Linked DNA regions of Halopiger aswanensis. Each later gene encodes a partner of the first gene's protein in a complex. Links are inferred from orthologs where the notes say so. Each region holds a gene or a part of one and is shown in the gene's direction. Other genes may lie near its edges.

What was found.
Region 2: the proteins of dph2 (region 1) and ATJ93_RS14715 are in contact, whole or in part, in a crystal structure (PDB 6Q2D), measured with the Methanobrevibacter smithii proteins. The link is inferred for Halopiger aswanensis from one-to-one orthologs. Residues at the interface, in WP_011954460.1 of Methanobrevibacter smithii: Met1, Met3, Tyr4, Pro28, Glu29, Gly30, Leu31, Met33, Phe58, His80, Thr124, Gln126, Ser179, Gly180, Asn181, Phe182, His183, Leu185, Tyr201, Asn202, Phe211, Ile215, Arg291, Asp295, Asp296, Gln298, Met299; in WP_011954157.1 of Methanobrevibacter smithii: Pro482, Asn483, Lys484, His485, Tyr553, Asp555, Glu556, Glu559, Leu560, Leu591, His592, Glu593, Asp594, Ala595, Val596, His597, Arg598, Gly599, Pro600.

What each region holds. Positions count from the first base shown.
Region 1 is NZ_RAPO01000001.1:75,040-82,668, reverse strand. The notes cover bases 3,015-6,007. They hold dph2 (diphthamide biosynthesis enzyme Dph2), read left to right. Parts: upstream 3,015-3,982; coding sequence 3,983-5,032; downstream 5,033-6,007. Other genes in these bases: ATJ93_RS00360 (DUF7344 domain-containing protein), read left to right, coding at 5,348-6,007; ATJ93_RS00370 (DUF7139 domain-containing protein), read right to left, coding at 3,015-3,670. In the rest of the region: ATJ93_RS00395 (ABC transporter permease), read left to right, coding at 1-53; ATJ93_RS00390 (METTL5 family protein), read right to left, coding at 77-703; ATJ93_RS00385 (hypothetical protein), read right to left, coding at 713-1,114; ATJ93_RS00375 (disk-shape morphogenesis protein volactin), read right to left, coding at 1,650-2,666; more of ATJ93_RS00370, read right to left, coding at 2,765-3,014; more of ATJ93_RS00360, read left to right, coding at 6,008-6,139; ATJ93_RS00355 (MBL fold metallo-hydrolase), read left to right, coding at 6,344-7,174; ATJ93_RS00350 (coiled-coil domain-containing protein), read left to right, coding at 7,244-7,629. UniProt on the Methanocaldococcus jannaschii protein: Catalyzes the first step of diphthamide biosynthesis, i.e. the transfer of the 3-amino-3-carboxypropyl group from S-adenosyl-L-methionine (SAM) to the C2 position of the imidazole ring of the target histidine residue in translation elongation factor 2 (EF-2).
Region 2 is NZ_RAPO01000003.1:147,507-155,101, reverse strand. Bases 3,225-6,183 are described here. They hold ATJ93_RS14715 (elongation factor EF-2), read left to right. Parts: upstream 3,225-3,590; coding sequence 3,591-5,777; downstream 5,778-6,183. Other genes in these bases: ATJ93_RS14720 (DUF5781 family protein), read right to left, coding at 3,225-3,366. Outside these bases: ATJ93_RS14740 (aldehyde dehydrogenase family protein), read left to right, coding at 1-365; ATJ93_RS14735 (4-vinyl reductase), read right to left, coding at 438-1,088; ATJ93_RS14730 (30S ribosomal protein S12), read left to right, coding at 1,400-1,828; ATJ93_RS14725 (30S ribosomal protein S7), read left to right, coding at 1,831-2,439; more of ATJ93_RS14720, read right to left, coding at 2,602-3,224; serS (serine--tRNA ligase), read right to left, coding at 6,260-7,595. UniProt on the Methanocaldococcus jannaschii protein: Catalyzes the GTP-dependent ribosomal translocation step during translation elongation.

The sequences.
Region 1 (7,629 bases):
TCGCCGGTTGGCGCGCCGGAAAGTACGCCAGTATCGAACACCTCGAGATCTGAGCCGTTACACCGGGCCGTCCCATTCAGCGCCACTCGATCCGGAACACTTCGGCCGCGAGCGTCTGCTCGGCAGCGTCGTGGAACTCGAAGCGGCGCTCGATCGGGAACTCGGCGCGGAAGGCGTGGGTCACTTCGCCGCCCTCGTCGGCCGCGAACGATTCGACGAATTCCTGGCTCCCCTCGTTGTGGATGGTGTAGGAGACGGTCGCGATCGAACTGGCGGTCTCGAGAAAGCGCCGATCCGCGTGGCGGTTGCCGCGCTGGGCGCCGAAGGGCGGATTCGAAAGGACGGTGACATCGGAGCGAGCGAGCGGCGGGCGGGTCGCGTCGCCGAGGATCCAGTCGATCGAGGTCGACCCCGTATCGACGCGAGCGGCGTTTTCCCGGGCGACGGCGAGCGCGTCGGGGTCCACGTCGATCCCCAGCACGCGGTCGGCGCCGGCGAGCGCAGCCCCGATCGCGAGCATGCCCGTCCCCGTTCCGAGGTCGACGACCGGGCGCTCGAGGTCGCCCGAGAGGGCGGCGCGGTGACAGACGTGGGCGGCGATATCGGGCGGCGTGAGGTACTGTTCCAAGGAAGCCGAGGGATCGGAAAAGTCCGCGAGCGACTCGAGGTCCCGGGCGAGCGAGCGACGCGAGGGGCCTGCCATGCCCGACCGTTACCGGTCGAGCGTAATCGGTCCGTCGACCTCGAGGACGAGACCCTCGCGCTCGGCCCGTTCGGCGCAGGCCGCGAGCGCGGGGCGGACCTTCTCGTCGTTGGCGACGTCGTCGACGGCGACCGTAACGGCGTTGACGCCGAGGAACGAGCCGGCGCGGACGTAGCCGCGGATGCGGTCGACCTCGTCCTGCGTCGCGAGCGAGCAGTCCTCGTCGAAGCAGGCGTCAACGGTTAGCTCGACCGGCGAGAGGTCTTCGGCGGCGAACTCGTGCTTGAGATCGCGGAGGTACTCGGGTGCGGTCGACTCCAGCGCGGTGGCCTCGAGGGTCACGGGGGTGACGTCCGCGGGTGAACAGCGTTCGATCGCTGACTCGCCGTCGGCGGGTGACGTGGTGCTCATTACGAGACCATACATAGGCTGCATACAAAAATGTTGTTGGATTCGTAGTAGTAATACACGAGCGGCGAGAGGGTGGCCGACCGACGGCGGATACGTTCTTCTTTCGTGATATAATCGAATAGAGTTAAGGACGGGCCGTTCGAAGTCTACGTATGGACGAGTGCCCCCGGTGCCAGGGCTCGCTCGAGGAACTCTCGCTCGGGGACGTCTCGACGGTTAGCTGTCCGCACTGCGAGTACGCGGACATCCCCGTCGAACACGAGAGCGTTCCCGAGACGCCCGAGTCCTGGCGGGACGCGCTCAATCGCTTTTACGAGGAGACGGTTCCCAAGGTCGATCCCGTCGAGGTCGAGTCGGCGCCGAATGCGAACGAGGAGCCGGAACCGATCGCTCGAGAGGACTGAGAAAACGAAGCGGCGTACGTAACGCTCGAGACGGCAAAGCGGCTGCGCTGTTGTGAAAGAGCGCCAGCCCAAGAAAATGAAAGCGAGAGGGAGAGTGAACGAACCGAAACGTCCGAACCGAGACCGCGAGGTTACTCGGCGGCGGCCGCTTCGGCTTCCTCGCCGTCGACGTCCTCGTCCGAGCGGGCGGCGACGAGGCCACCGCGAGCGACGCTGTAGAGCGGCTCGTCGGCGTGGGTCACGCCGCTGATCGAGAACGGGATGTTCGCGTCGTTGAGGTGGTCGCGGAACAGTTCCTCGAAGCCGTCGGGGCTCGAGGTGCCGCCGGTGACGACGACGGGGACGTCCAGGCCTTCCTCGACGTCTTCCTCGTCGACTTCCTCGACGATGTTGTCGATGACGTAGTCCAGCAGGTTCTCGTAGTAGATCGACAGTGCGCCTTCGACGCCGCCGACGTCGGTGGTGAAGTCGAGTTCGAAGTCGTCCTCCTTGATGGAGGTGACCTTGTCGACGGGCGTGCCGGTCGCGCGGGCGGCCTGCTCGTCGACCCAGTCGCCACCGCGGGCGACGGAGAACTTCATGACGGGGACGGCGTAGTAGGCCAGACAGACGTTCGTCATGCCGGCGCCGAAGGAGATCCCGAGGCCGGTGAAGTTGTTGTCCGCGAGTTCGGAGTAGATGACGGACATCCCCTCGTTGATGGGCTCGGCATCGTAGCCCATGTCGTCGAGGAAGGATTCGATCGTCTTCTGGTGGTACAGCGTCGAGAGATCGGAGTCGATCGGGTCCGCGGGCGTCGAGAAGTACAGTTTCTCGTCCGGATAGGCGGGCTCGCCGACGACCTGTTCGATGATGAGCTTCATCATCGGGATCGCGCTCTGCTCGTCGTTCGAGAGGATCCCGTGTTTCATCGGGCGGCGGGTCTCCTTATTGAAAATGTTCGCAAAGTTGAGGGCGTCGTCGCCGACGACGTAGACCTTGTCGTCCTTGCGAATGTGGAGGACTTCGCTTCGCGAGAGCATCTGCTCGGCCATATCCGAGTACTCGATCTCGACGAAGGAGTTGCGCTGCTGCACGAATACCGTGTCGTTCCCATCCTGCTGTGCAGACAGGATGTTCATCGTACCGACGTCCAGGCCTTTGGCCATAGTTGGGCAAGGCGGCCGACGGATTATAAATCTATGTGCGTTGATTTCATTTTCTCAAAATTAGGAAAAATATAGTGTTTACTGCGGTTTACGAGGTATTAATTCCTCTTGAGGAGGTTCCGCAAGGAGTTTCGCAGTGACGTCAGGAAGCCGCGACCGCCGTCGTCCGCCTCGGCGAGTTCCTCCGCTCGGCGCTGCTCGCGCAGTTCCTTTAACTTCTGGGTCTGGTCGTCGACCGTCGCGCTCGAGGTGGTGGTCTTCGTCTCGCCGCCTTTCAGCCCCTTGAGGCCGGCGACCTGCGCGTCGACGCCGGAGGAACGGGTGGTCGTCGTCCCGGCCTCGCTGACGTTGACTTCGTCGAACTCGTTTTCCGAGAAGCTCAGGCGCTTGTGCTCGGTCTTCTCGACGCCGCCCCAGGAGAGTTCGACGTCCTCCATGGCCTCGTCGATGTCCTGTTGGATCTCCTCGTCGGAGTAGGACTCGCCCTCGTCCTCGCTCGAGTCGACCGCGACGCGGTCGGCCTCGCGGGCCATATCGAGGTAGTGAGCGATCAGTGCGGCGCCGGTCGAGGCGGTCAGTCCCGCGAGGCCGACGGCGTAGGTGGCCGTCACTTCGACGGTGTAGTCGGTCTCGGCCATGAAGTTCCAGTTGTCCGGATAGGCGACGAGGAATCCGAGCGTCGCGCCGACGGTGACGGCGGCGCCGGCCGCCGAGACGCCGATCGTTTTGCGGTCAGCGGGCAAGAGGACGACCACGCCGAGGATCATCGCCGGTAAGGAGAGCATCCCGAGCGCGTAGGCCGGCTGGACCCACGTGAAGTAGGCCGGATCGGTTCTGCTGAACGTGCTGCTCCAGAGGAAAAGGAGCAGTGCGACGACCGCCAGACCGACGCCGCCGAGGAACAGACCGAACCCGAGATAGACGTCGGTCCGGTTCTCCGGCTCGCCGATATAGCGGCGGTAAAGGTCGAAGAGATAGCCGTCGAGGGGCTGTTCCGCTGGCATTAAGGCCTCGTTTACGCTCCAGTACTATGACTGTTGGGTCGCGAACGTATCGTCGCACCCGCGTCGCTCACACGTTACCGGGACGACGGATCGCGTCACCGAACGCCGGCGCGGACTCGGCTGTCGGCTCGAGGTCGAAGGTCGCTGGCGGCCTCCGAAATCGATCCCGTCTCGCCCTGCCAGACCAGATAGCGAAAAGCGCCGCCACTACTACGCGCTGTCAGTCAGTATCCGAATTCGCCGGCAAGTCGGCGAATTCGTACCGATTGTGACAGCGTGCAGTATATACGTCCGTGGCCGTTAGGACGGCTAATGAGTCAGGAGTCGGAGTACACCGAGGGGGACCTCCGTAACACCGGAATGCAGCTGCGCCACGATCGCGAGTGGGACTACGAACTGGACCGGATCGTCGACGCGATCGAGGAACGCGATGCGAAGAAAGTCGGCCTGCAGTTCCCCGAAGGACTGAAGCGGCGCGGCCCGGCCGTCGCCGACGACCTCCGCGAACTCGCGGACGACGACGTCACCTTCATGCTCTCGGGCCAGCCGTGTTACGGCGCCTGCGATCTCGATACCTATCTGATGAAACGCACCGACGTGTTCGTCCACTTCGGCCACTCGCCGATGAAGAACACGGACAAGGTGATCTACGTCCCGCTGTTCTCGAACGTCGAAGTTACACCCATCATGGAGGAGGCGCTGGACACCCTCGAGCCGCCCGAGGAGACCGAAGGCGTCGGCCTCGTGACGACGGCCCAGCACATGAACCGCTACGACGAGATGAGCGCCTTCCTCGAGGAACGGGGCTACGAGGTTCACAGCCGGCGCGGCGACGAGCGACTGACCCACGAGGGGCAGGTGCTCGGCTGCAACTACGCGAGCGCGGACGTGCCCGCGGATCAAGTTCTCTATGTGGGCGGCGGGAAGTTCCACCCGCTCGGGCTGGCGATGGAACACCCAGACAAGCACGTCGTCATCGCCGACCCCGTCAACAACGTCGTCACCGTCGCGGACACGGAGAAGTTCATGAAACAGCGGTACGCCTCGGTCCACAAGGCGATGGACGCCGAGAAGTGGGGTGTCATCTTCTGTACCAAGATCGGCCAGGGTCGCTGGGAAGTCGCCCAGGACATCCTCGAGGACAACGACGACGCCTACCTCATCACGATGGACGAGGTGACGCCGGACCGCCTGCGGAACTTCGACATGGACGCGTTCGTCAACACCGGCTGTCCGCGGATCACGACCGACGACGGTCCGCAGTTCCACAAGCCGATGCTCACGCCCGGCGAGTACGAGATCGCCGTCGGCAACAAGCCGCTCGACGAACTCTCCTTCGATACGTTCCACGGCACCTGGTAAGCCGGCCGATACGATCCGGTACGGCGCATCGCACTGCTGAATTCACGCGTCTCACTTTGAACGGATTGACCGGCCGAGACGTAACTGTTCGATCACCGATTCAGGTAGAGAGAGCAGTTCGATTACCGGAGGCTCACGACCGATACACAATCATTCAAAATAGTATATATCGGCGCAGAACCGGAAATGATGTTATACCATTCACGGAATTTTAGTTCTATACAACAGAATTTCAGTGAGAATTGCGTAATAGACTACTGATTCCAAATCTGTTTGGAGGAGTTCTTTTGCCCGAACGGCACGGACCAGTAGTCGATGAGTAACACAGCGGCCAGCGGACGATCGACGACTGCCCGAGATGACTGCTTCCGGTCGCTTGCGGACGCTACCCGACGCGCCCTCCTCCGACTCGTTTACGAGCAATCCCCCGACGGCATCGCGAAAGACGATCTTATTCGCGAACTGGCGGCGGTAACTGCTGATAAATCGGTCGACGATGTGACGGACGCAGAGTACCAGCGAGCCGCCGTCGCCTGCCAGCACACGCACCTGCCGATGCTGCTCGAGGCGGGCCTCCTCGCGGAAGCCGAGAACACCGACACCGATGACACCCTAATCGTCACGACGGACCACTGGGCCTTCGACGAACCCGCCCTCGAGAACGTCATCACGGGCCGACTCGACGCGCCCGCCGCGGAACTCGACACCCTGTTCGAGGCCGTCGCCGACTCGCGGCGCCGACTCGTGCTCTCCGTCCTCGCGGGCAACGCCCGTGCGGAATCGGACGCGATGGACCGCGAAACGCTCGCTCGAGCCGTGGCCGCTCGCGAAGCCGATACGGACGCCGACGACGTCTCGCAGGACCGCGTCGCGACCGTCTACAGTTCGCTCGTCCACGTTCACCTGCCGCTTCTCGAGGACGCCGGTCTCGTCGATACCGTCTCGGACGGCGTCGCCTACGACGGCCACCCCGAACTGCACGTCTCCTGGATCGGCGACGACGCGATCGAGGCGGGTGCCGACGGAACGGCGCTCGCGGAGATCGACATCCAGATCCGCTCGGAGTTTACGATCACCGTCGCCGCCGAGCAGTCGCTGCACGAGTAACGTCTCTGCCGGTTCCTTGTCCGTGGTTCTCGACTGTATCGACTCGAATCGTCTCGCGGTCGCGACGCCGGCGATCTCGGCTTCCGGGACGTCGGCGCCCCGCATTCCGCTGCGGTACACTCACGGTTCACCGTCTGCCGTCGTACACTCACGGTTTTCGAAGAGACAATAACACTTACCCAGTCGGTCCTCGCACCAATGCATATGATTCACAGCGACTGGGGCGATTGGTTCATTCAGCGGATCGAAGACGCGAATCCCGACGGCGTCGCGGTCTGGTACCTCGGCTGTAACGGCTTCGTCCTGAAGGACGACGCGGGAACGACCGTCTACATCGACCCGTACCTCGGCCTCGGCAACCCGCCGCGGACCGTCCGCATGATCCCCGTCCCGTTCACGCCCGGCGACGTCGAAACCGCCGATGCAGTGTTCGCGACTCACGAGCACACCGACCACGTCGACGGCCCCAGCCAGGCGCCGATCCTCGAGAACACGGGCGCGACCTTCTACGGCGCCGACGACAGCCTCGCGGTCACGCGCGAAGAAAATTGGACCGAAGAGTGGGACGTCGACGACGACCAGTTCGTCGAAGTGGCCGAGGGCGACACCTTCGAAATCGGTGATTTCACCGTCCACGTCGAGGAGGCGTACGACCCCGACGCGACCCACCCGGTGAGCTACGTCATCGAGCACGACGCCGGCACGGTCTTCCACGGCGGCGACACGAAACCCAGCGACGAGTTCGCCCGCATCGGCGACGAGTACGACATCGACCTCGGCATCCTCGCCTTCGGCACCGTCGGGATGATCCCGGACAAGGAGAGCCACGAGCCGAAGCGAACGCGCTGGTACAACGACGAGAACCAGATCGTCGAAGCGGCCGACGACCTCGCACTCGAGCGACTCCTGCCGAGCCACTGGGACATGTGGCGCGGGCTCACGTCGGATCCGAAGGTACTCCACCACCACGCGAAGAGCTTCGAACATCCCCGCGAACTGGAGCTCGTCGAGATCGGCGATCGCGTCGATCTCTAGATCGGTTCCTGAACTAAATTTGATATTCTCCCGTAGTATTTATAATAATGGTGGGGCAACGTTGCTCGCATGAGTAGCACCGCCGATACGGACGAGGTTATCGAGGTCAGTGCTGACGGACTATCAGTCCGGAAGACGTTTACGGCGGACGAGTTTCCGGTCCCCGCGATTCGATTCGAAATCGACTCCGAACGCGAGAGCCAGGTCGATTTTCGACTGTCCGAGGACATCCCCGACTCGTTCCCGATGGACAAGGTCGGCTTCCACCCCGACTACCACAGCGACGACTGGACGGCGTTTCAGGACAACCACGTCGAGTTCACCGGCACGCTCGAGCCCGGTGAAACGCTCGTCACGGTCTACGGCATTCGGATCGACGACGAGAGCACCGCCGAGGAGTTTCTCACCGAGCCGACGGTCGTCGAGGTAAGCGCCGAAGACCAACGGACGACCGA
Region 2 (7,595 bases), on another replicon or contig:
CCACGGTGCTCTCGGGCGTGACCAACGACATGCCGGCGGCGTGTAACGAGCACTTCGGGCCGGTCGCGCCGGTCATCCCCTTCGAGACCGACGACGAAGCGGTTCGGCTCGCCAACGACACCGAGTACGGCCTGTCGGGATCGGTGCACTCGACGGACGTGGCTCGAGCGCGCGACGTGGCCGACGCGATGGAGACGGGGATGGTTCACATCAACGATCAGCCGCTGAACGACGAACCGCACGTCGCCTTCGGCGGCGTCGGCGCGTCGGGGATGGGACGGTACAACGACGAGTGGATCTTAGAGACCTTGACGACGGTGAAGTGGATTTCGGTCCAGCGCGAGCCCCGCGAGTACCCGTACTGACGGACGCGACGGCTCCGCGTCGTCCGAACTGTTCGAGTCGTTCGATAGGCCGTAACGAACGGACCGCTCCGATCAGATCCAGTCGACGCGATACTCGCAGCGGGCGTCGCCGTCCGAGCGACAGTGGTCGCCGACCTCCTCGACCTTGACGGGATTGTCGGCGAACTTCCTGGCGACGCCCTTGATGAGGCCCTTATCGAACTCGCAGGGGTAGGGGTTCTCGCAGACCATCCGCCCCTCGTTCGGCCCCTCCTGGTGGAACTCGTACGAGCCGAGGTCGCCGCCGCGGTGGTTCTGGTGGTACGCTCGATCGATCGCATGCAACGCGTCGTCGACCTCGGACAGCTCCGGGGGAAACTTGACGTGCTCGGGGACGTTCTGGCCCATATTCCGCATTCTGACGCCGCCGTACTCGTCGCGCATATCGTACAGCATGGCCAGCGGAATCTCTAGCGGGTACCACTCCTCGGGATCGATGTCCTCGAGCCCGTATTTCGCGAGCTTGTTCGAGACCTCTTTCCCCACGAACGACGAGATGGAGTCACCCGCGGCGACGTACGACTGGGGGCTTCGACCGATTACTTCCGATCCCTCGAGCGATCCCTCGAACCCGGTTCGATCGTCGACCGCCGGCGGTTCGTCCGATTCGGCCCCTTCGTCCGCGAGCCCGAGGAGCCGTCCGAGCCACGAGGTAGTGACAAGTACCGTATTAATCGTCGCCATGACGGGTACAGAATGCAACTCATTTAACTAAAACGGCTAGTTAATTATACGATCTGATACCGCCGATTCGAACCGCCGTTTCGCGGTCGGACGGCGAGGTGAGAGCGCTCGAGGACGGAGACGGATCGGAATCGGCACTTGTCACTGGCGCAGAAGGACGGAGGGAAAACCGTAGCGGACCGCCCGAGAGCTGTTATCCGGAGCCGAAACGCGCTCAGATTCCTTCGTCGACCCCGATCGAGCGCTCTCGAGGCGTAACGCCGATTCGAAACGGGCCGTTTAAGTGCCTTCGTCGGATAGCGACGGGTACTATGGCAAACGGCAAGTACGCCGCGCGCAAGCTCAAGAAGGACCGCCAGGAGCAGCGGTGGTCCGACTCGGACTACGCGCGCCGCGCCCGTGGACTTCGCGAGAAGTCCGACCCCCTCGAGGGAGCGCCCCAGGGTCGAGGCATCGTTCTGGAGAAGGTCGGCATCGAGGCCAAGCAGCCCAACTCGGCGATCCGAAAGTGCGTTCGAGTGCAGCTGATCAAGAACGGGAAGCAGGTCACCGCGTTCTGCCCCGGTGACGGCGCCATCTCGTTCATCGACGAACACGACGAAGTCACCATCGCCGGGATCGGTGGCGCAAAGGGTCGCGCGATGGGTGACCTCTCCGGTGTCAACTACAAGGTTGACAAGGTCAACGGCGTCGCACTGAAGGAACTCGTTCGCGGTAACGCGGAGAAACCGGTGCGCTAACCATGGCTGTCGAAGACCAACCCGATCCGGACGCCCCTGCGGGCGGCGCAGACGTGTCGGCGAAGCTGTTCGGTGAGTGGGAACTCGGCGAAATCGAGTACGCCGACCCCTCGACCGAGCGCTACATCACGGTGACCCCGGTCGCACACACCGCCGGTCGCCACGCCAGCAAGCAGTTCAAGAAGTCCCAGATCTCCATCGTCGAGCGGTTCATCAACCGTCTCATGCAGACCGAGGAGAACACGGGCAAGAAGCAGAAGACGCTCAACTACGTCCGCGAGGCGTTCGACATCATCCACGAGCGCACCGAGGAGAACCCGATTCAGGTGCTGGTCACCGCCGTCGAGAACGCGGCTCCGCGCGAGGAGACCGTCCGCCTGAAGTACGGCGGCATCTCGGTCCCGAAGGCCGTCGACGTCGCCCCCCAGCGACGCGTCGACCAGGCCCTGAAGTTCCTCGCCGAAGGCGTCTACAACGACTCGTTCAAGACGGCGACGCCCGTCGAGGAGGCCATCGCCAGCCAGCTCATCGGCGCGGCCAACTACGACGTCCAGACCTACGCGGTCAGCCAGAAGGAAGAGAAAGAGCGCGTCGCGGCGGCTGCACGCTAACCGCCCTATAGCGGTTCTCTATTCGTTTCTCGGCATCGATTTCGTTCGCAGTGGCGACGCCGGCGTCGATTTCGTCTTCTGTTGGTGTGCGAGGCGGCAGGTCACTCGAGAAAACGGAACTCGAGTCCGTATCCGTTCTGTCCCCGTCCCGTCCGGCGTCGCTTAGTCGGCAGCCATTCCGCCGTTACCGCCGCCGTCGACGTACGACCGCGTCGCGTCGACGAGCACCTGCCGGTAGGAACTCGAGTCGGGTTCGCGGGCGAGTTCCCGGAAGCGGCGCTTGAACCCCTCGAAGTCGACCTCGGGAGCGTCGAGCGCGGCCGCGTGCGCGAGGTCGTACAGCCGGTGGTCGTCGTCGATGAGGCCGTGGCGCTCGCCGAGCGCGAGCGCGAAGGCCGCGTTGACCGCCGTGATCTCGGGATCCGCGCTGGCGGACAGTCGTTGGAGTCCCGGCCGAAGCGGCGTGTCGGGCCGGTCCGCGACGGCGGCGGCCAGGCTCGACTCGAGGTACGAGAGGAGTTTCTCGCCGGGGCCGACGGCGAGCGTGATGTCGTCGGCGTAGATGTCTTTCATGTGGTTGGCGATCTGATAGCAGTGCGAGAGCTTGCGCCGTTCGACGCTCTTGCCGGCCAGCGCGAGGTAGAGCACTTCCTCGGTGGACTGGGTGTGGGAGGGGTGGTCCTCCTCGTGGCGAGCCATGTGGGCGAACTCGTGGAGGGCGAGTTCGCGCGCCATCGCGCTCGAGGCGGCCTGCCGGGAGATGTTCAGGACGTGGCGATCGTCGTAGTGGCCGGCCCAGGTCCGCTCGTCGGGATCGTCGCGGAGTCGGACGTGGACCGGGAGGGTGAGGTCGTGTTCCGTCTCGAAGAGGTCGCGGGCACTGAGAAAGGGTGCGGTCGGACCGGATCCCTGTACTCGTATATCCATGCGTACCGATACCAAGGGCTGTTGCTGTATGTCTCTTACGCCCGGTCTCGCTGACGGCGACCGACCGTGCCTCGGGGGCAGAGGGCCCCTCGCGGCCGGGCAATCGTTGCGTGGTATTCACTCACGCAAACTGGATATTCACGCCGGCCGGCCGGGAAACGCGGCGGATTCCGGCGCCGACGAAACACTACCCTTTTGACCCCGCTGGCGGTAATGGGGGGTATATGGGCCGACGCAAGAAGATCGTCCAAGAGTGTGAACGGCTGATGGACGAACCGGAGAACATCCGGAACATCGCCATCGCCGCTCACGTCGACCACGGAAAAACGACCCTTTCGGACAACCTGCTGGCTGGTGCCGGCATGATCTCCGACGAGACCGCCGGCGAGCAGCTGGCGATGGACACGGAGGAGGACGAGCAGGAACGTGGGATTACCATCGACGCAGCAAACGTGTCGATGACCCACGAGTACGAGGGCGAGAACCACCTCATCAACCTCATCGACACGCCGGGCCACGTCGACTTCGGTGGCGACGTGACCCGTGCGATGCGCGCCGTCGACGGTGCGCTGGTCGTCGTCGACGCCGTCGAGGGCGCGATGCCCCAGACCGAGACCGTCCTCCGACAGGCGCTGCGCGAGGGCGTCAAGCCGACCCTGTTCATCAACAAGGTCGACCGCCTGATCTCCGAGCTGCAGGAAGGACCCGAGGAGATGCAGGAGCGACTCCTGTCGGTCATCCGCGACGTCAACGAGCTCATCCGCGGCATGACCGAGGACATGGACGACATCGACGACTGGACCGTCTCCGTCGAGGACGGTACCGTCGGCTTCGGTTCCGCACTGTACAAGTGGGGCGTCTCGATGCCGTCGATGCAGCGCACCGGCATGGACTTCGCCGAGATCATGGAACTCGAGCGCAACGACGAGCGCCAGAAACTCCACGAGAAGACGCCGCTGTCGGACGTCGTGCTCGACATGGTCTGTGAGCACTTCCCGAACCCGGTCGACGCACAGCCCCGCCGTATCCCGCGCATCTGGCGCGGCGACGACGAGACCGAACTCGCGGAGGGCATGCGCCTGGTCGACGAGGACGGCGAGGTCGTCTTCATGGTCACCGACATCTCGATGGACCCCCACGCGGGCGAAATCGCGTCGGGCCGCGTTTTCTCGGGCACCCTCGAGAAAGGTCAGGAGCTGTACGTCTCCGGGACCGCGGGCAAGAACCGCGTCCAGTCCGTCGGGATCTTCATGGGCGGTGAACGCGAGGAAGTCGACGAGGTACCGGCGGGGAACATCGCCGCCCTCACCGGCCTCAAGGACGCCATCGCCGGCTCGACCGTCTCGAGCGTCGAGATGACGCCGTTCGAGTCGATCGAGCACATCTCGGAGCCGGTCATTACGAAGTCCGTCGAGGCCCAGAACATGGACGACCTGCCGAAGCTGATCGAGACGCTGCGCCAGGTCTCCAAGGAGGACCCGACGATCCAGATCAACATCAACGAGGACACCGGCGAGCACCTGATCTCCGGGCAGGGTGAGCTTCACCTCGAGGTCATCACCCAGCGTATCGAGAAGAACCAGGGCATTCCGGTCAACACCGGTGAACCGATCGTCGTCTACCGCGAGCAGCCCCAGGAGGCAAGCGCGGAAGTCGAGGGTATCTCGCCGAACCGCCACAACCGTTTCTACATCTCCATCGAACCGATGAACGACGAACTCGTCGAGACGATCCAGCTCGGCGAGGCGTCGATGGACATGCCCGAGCAGGAACGCCGCGAGGCCCTGCAGGAGGCCGGCATGGACAAGGACACGTCCCAGAACGTCGAGACGATCCACGGGACGAACATCCTCATCGACGACACGAAGGGTATCCAGCACCTGAACGAGACGATGGAACTGGTCGTCGAAGGGCTCGAGGAGGCCCTGGACAACGGTCCGCTCGCGAACGAGCCGGTCCAGGGGACCCTCATCCGCCTGCACGACGCCCGCCTCCACGAGGACACCATCCACCGCGGTCCGGCCCAGGTCATCCCTGCGGTCCGCGAAGCGGTCCACAACGCCCTGATCGACGGCAAGATCAAGATGCTCGAGCCGATGCAGGACGTCCGCATCGACGTGCCCAACGACCACATGGGCGCCGCCTCGGGTGAGATTCAGGGCCGTCGTGGCCGCGTCGACGACATGTACCAGGAGGGTGACCTCATGGTCGTCGAGGGTATCGCGCCCGTCGGCGAGATGATCGGCTTCGCGTCGGACATCCGCTCCGCGACCGAAGGTCGTGCGTCCTGGAACACCGAAAACGCCGGCTTCGAGGTCATGTCCGACTCGCTCCAGCGCGAGAAGATCATGGAGATCCGCGAACGCAAGGGCATGAAGCTCGAACTGCCCGAACACATCGACTACATCTAAGCGGCGTCGCGACTCGCCGTTCGCGGTTTCGGTTTTCGCGTTTCGATTTTTGCCCCGCTCGAGCGTCTCACTGCGTAGCCCGTCGTCCGTCCGTTGCTGCGTTGTAGCGCCACACGACACTACCGAGGACTCGAGAACAGATCCAGACCCGCGGCTCTCGTCGGTTTCCCTGGCGAAAATGGCTGGTGAATCAGGCCAGCCATCGACGATACGTTCACGCGTACGGCAAGCCCCTGGCGACTGGCTTGCAAGTCAACTTATTACACTGTGATTAATAAGTCCATTCGACAGACGAAAGAAAGTACACATAGCGTGTATTTCTCCCCGGAGAGACGGTCGTATTCGGAGTACGGTAATGAATTTCAAACGGTAGTCGAAAGCTGAATTTCAGCGATACGTAACACGGATCGAGGCGCCCGAATCGGGACGAACGAACCAGGTGTCGAGCGATCGGGATCGCGGCGGTACTCGTATCGTCCTCGCTACTCGCGCTCGCCGGCGCCGAGCGCGGCCTCGCCGACCTTCTCGTGGCCCTCGATGAGCTCCTGGCCGCCCATGTACGGTCGGAGCGGTTCGGGGATCGTGACGGTCCCGTCCTCGTTCTGGTAGTACTCGAGGATAGCGACCATCACGCGCGGGATGGCGAGTCCCGACGCGTTCAGGGTGTGGAGGTACTCGGCCGACTCGTGGCGCTCGGGCCGGTAGCGCAGGCCCGAGCGGCGCGCCTGGAAGTCCTCGAAGTTCGAGGCGGTTGAGACCTCGAGCCAGCGGCCGCCCTGTTCGGGCCCGTCTTCCATGTCGTCGGCGGGCGCCCACACCTCGAGGTCGATCTGCTTCGTGGCCTTGAATCCGAGGTCGCCGGTGCAGAGTTCGAGCACGCGATAGGGAAGCTCCAGCCGTCGCAGGACCTCTTCGGCTTCCCGGAGCAGTTCCTCGAGGCGGTCGTAGCTGTTCTCGGGTTCGACGAAGTTGACCAGTTCGACCTTGTTGAACTGGTGGACGCGGACGATACCCCGGGTTTCGGTGCCGTGTTCGCCGGCTTCGCGGCGGAAGTTGGGCGTGTACGCCTGGTGTTTCAGCGGGAGGTCGTCCTGCAGGAGGATGTCGTTGGCGTACATGTTGGTGACCGGCACTTCGGCGGTCGGACAGAGCCAGAGATCCTCCTCGTCGTACTCCTCCTCGTTGCTGCCGCCGAGGCGGTAGGCGTCGTCGGCGAACTTCGGCAGTTGGCCGGTGCCGCGCATCGACGCGCTTTTGATCGGGATCGGCGGGAAGATATCGACGTAGCCCTGTTCGCGGTGGACGTCCAGCATGAACTGGATCAGGGCGTGCTCGAGACGTGCGCCGTCACCCTTGAGGAAGTAGAAGCCGGAGCCGGTGACCTTGGCGGCGCGCTCCTCGTCGATGATGTCCATCTCCTCGCCGAGTTCGTAGTGGGGCGTGACGTCCTCGGGGACGTCGCGCAGGTCGTCGAAGCCCCAGCGCCGATCCTCGACGTTGTGGCGCTCGTCGACCCCCAGCGGCACGCTCTCGTGGGGGACGTTGGGGATCTCGAGCATGCGCTGGTTGAGCTCCTCCCGGATCTCGTCGGCCTCGCTCTCGACGTCCTCGATCTCGGCCTTGAGTTCTCGCGACTCCTGGATGGCCGCCTCGCGCTCTTCCTCCTTGTTCTCGGCGACTAACTTGCCGATCTTCGAGGTGATCTCGTTTCGCTCGTGGCGCAGCTCGTCGCCGCGGGCCTTCAGTTCTCGCCACCGTTCGTCGAGCTCGAGGATCTCGTCGAGGTCGACGTCGGCGCCCCGGTTGTCGAGGGCCTCG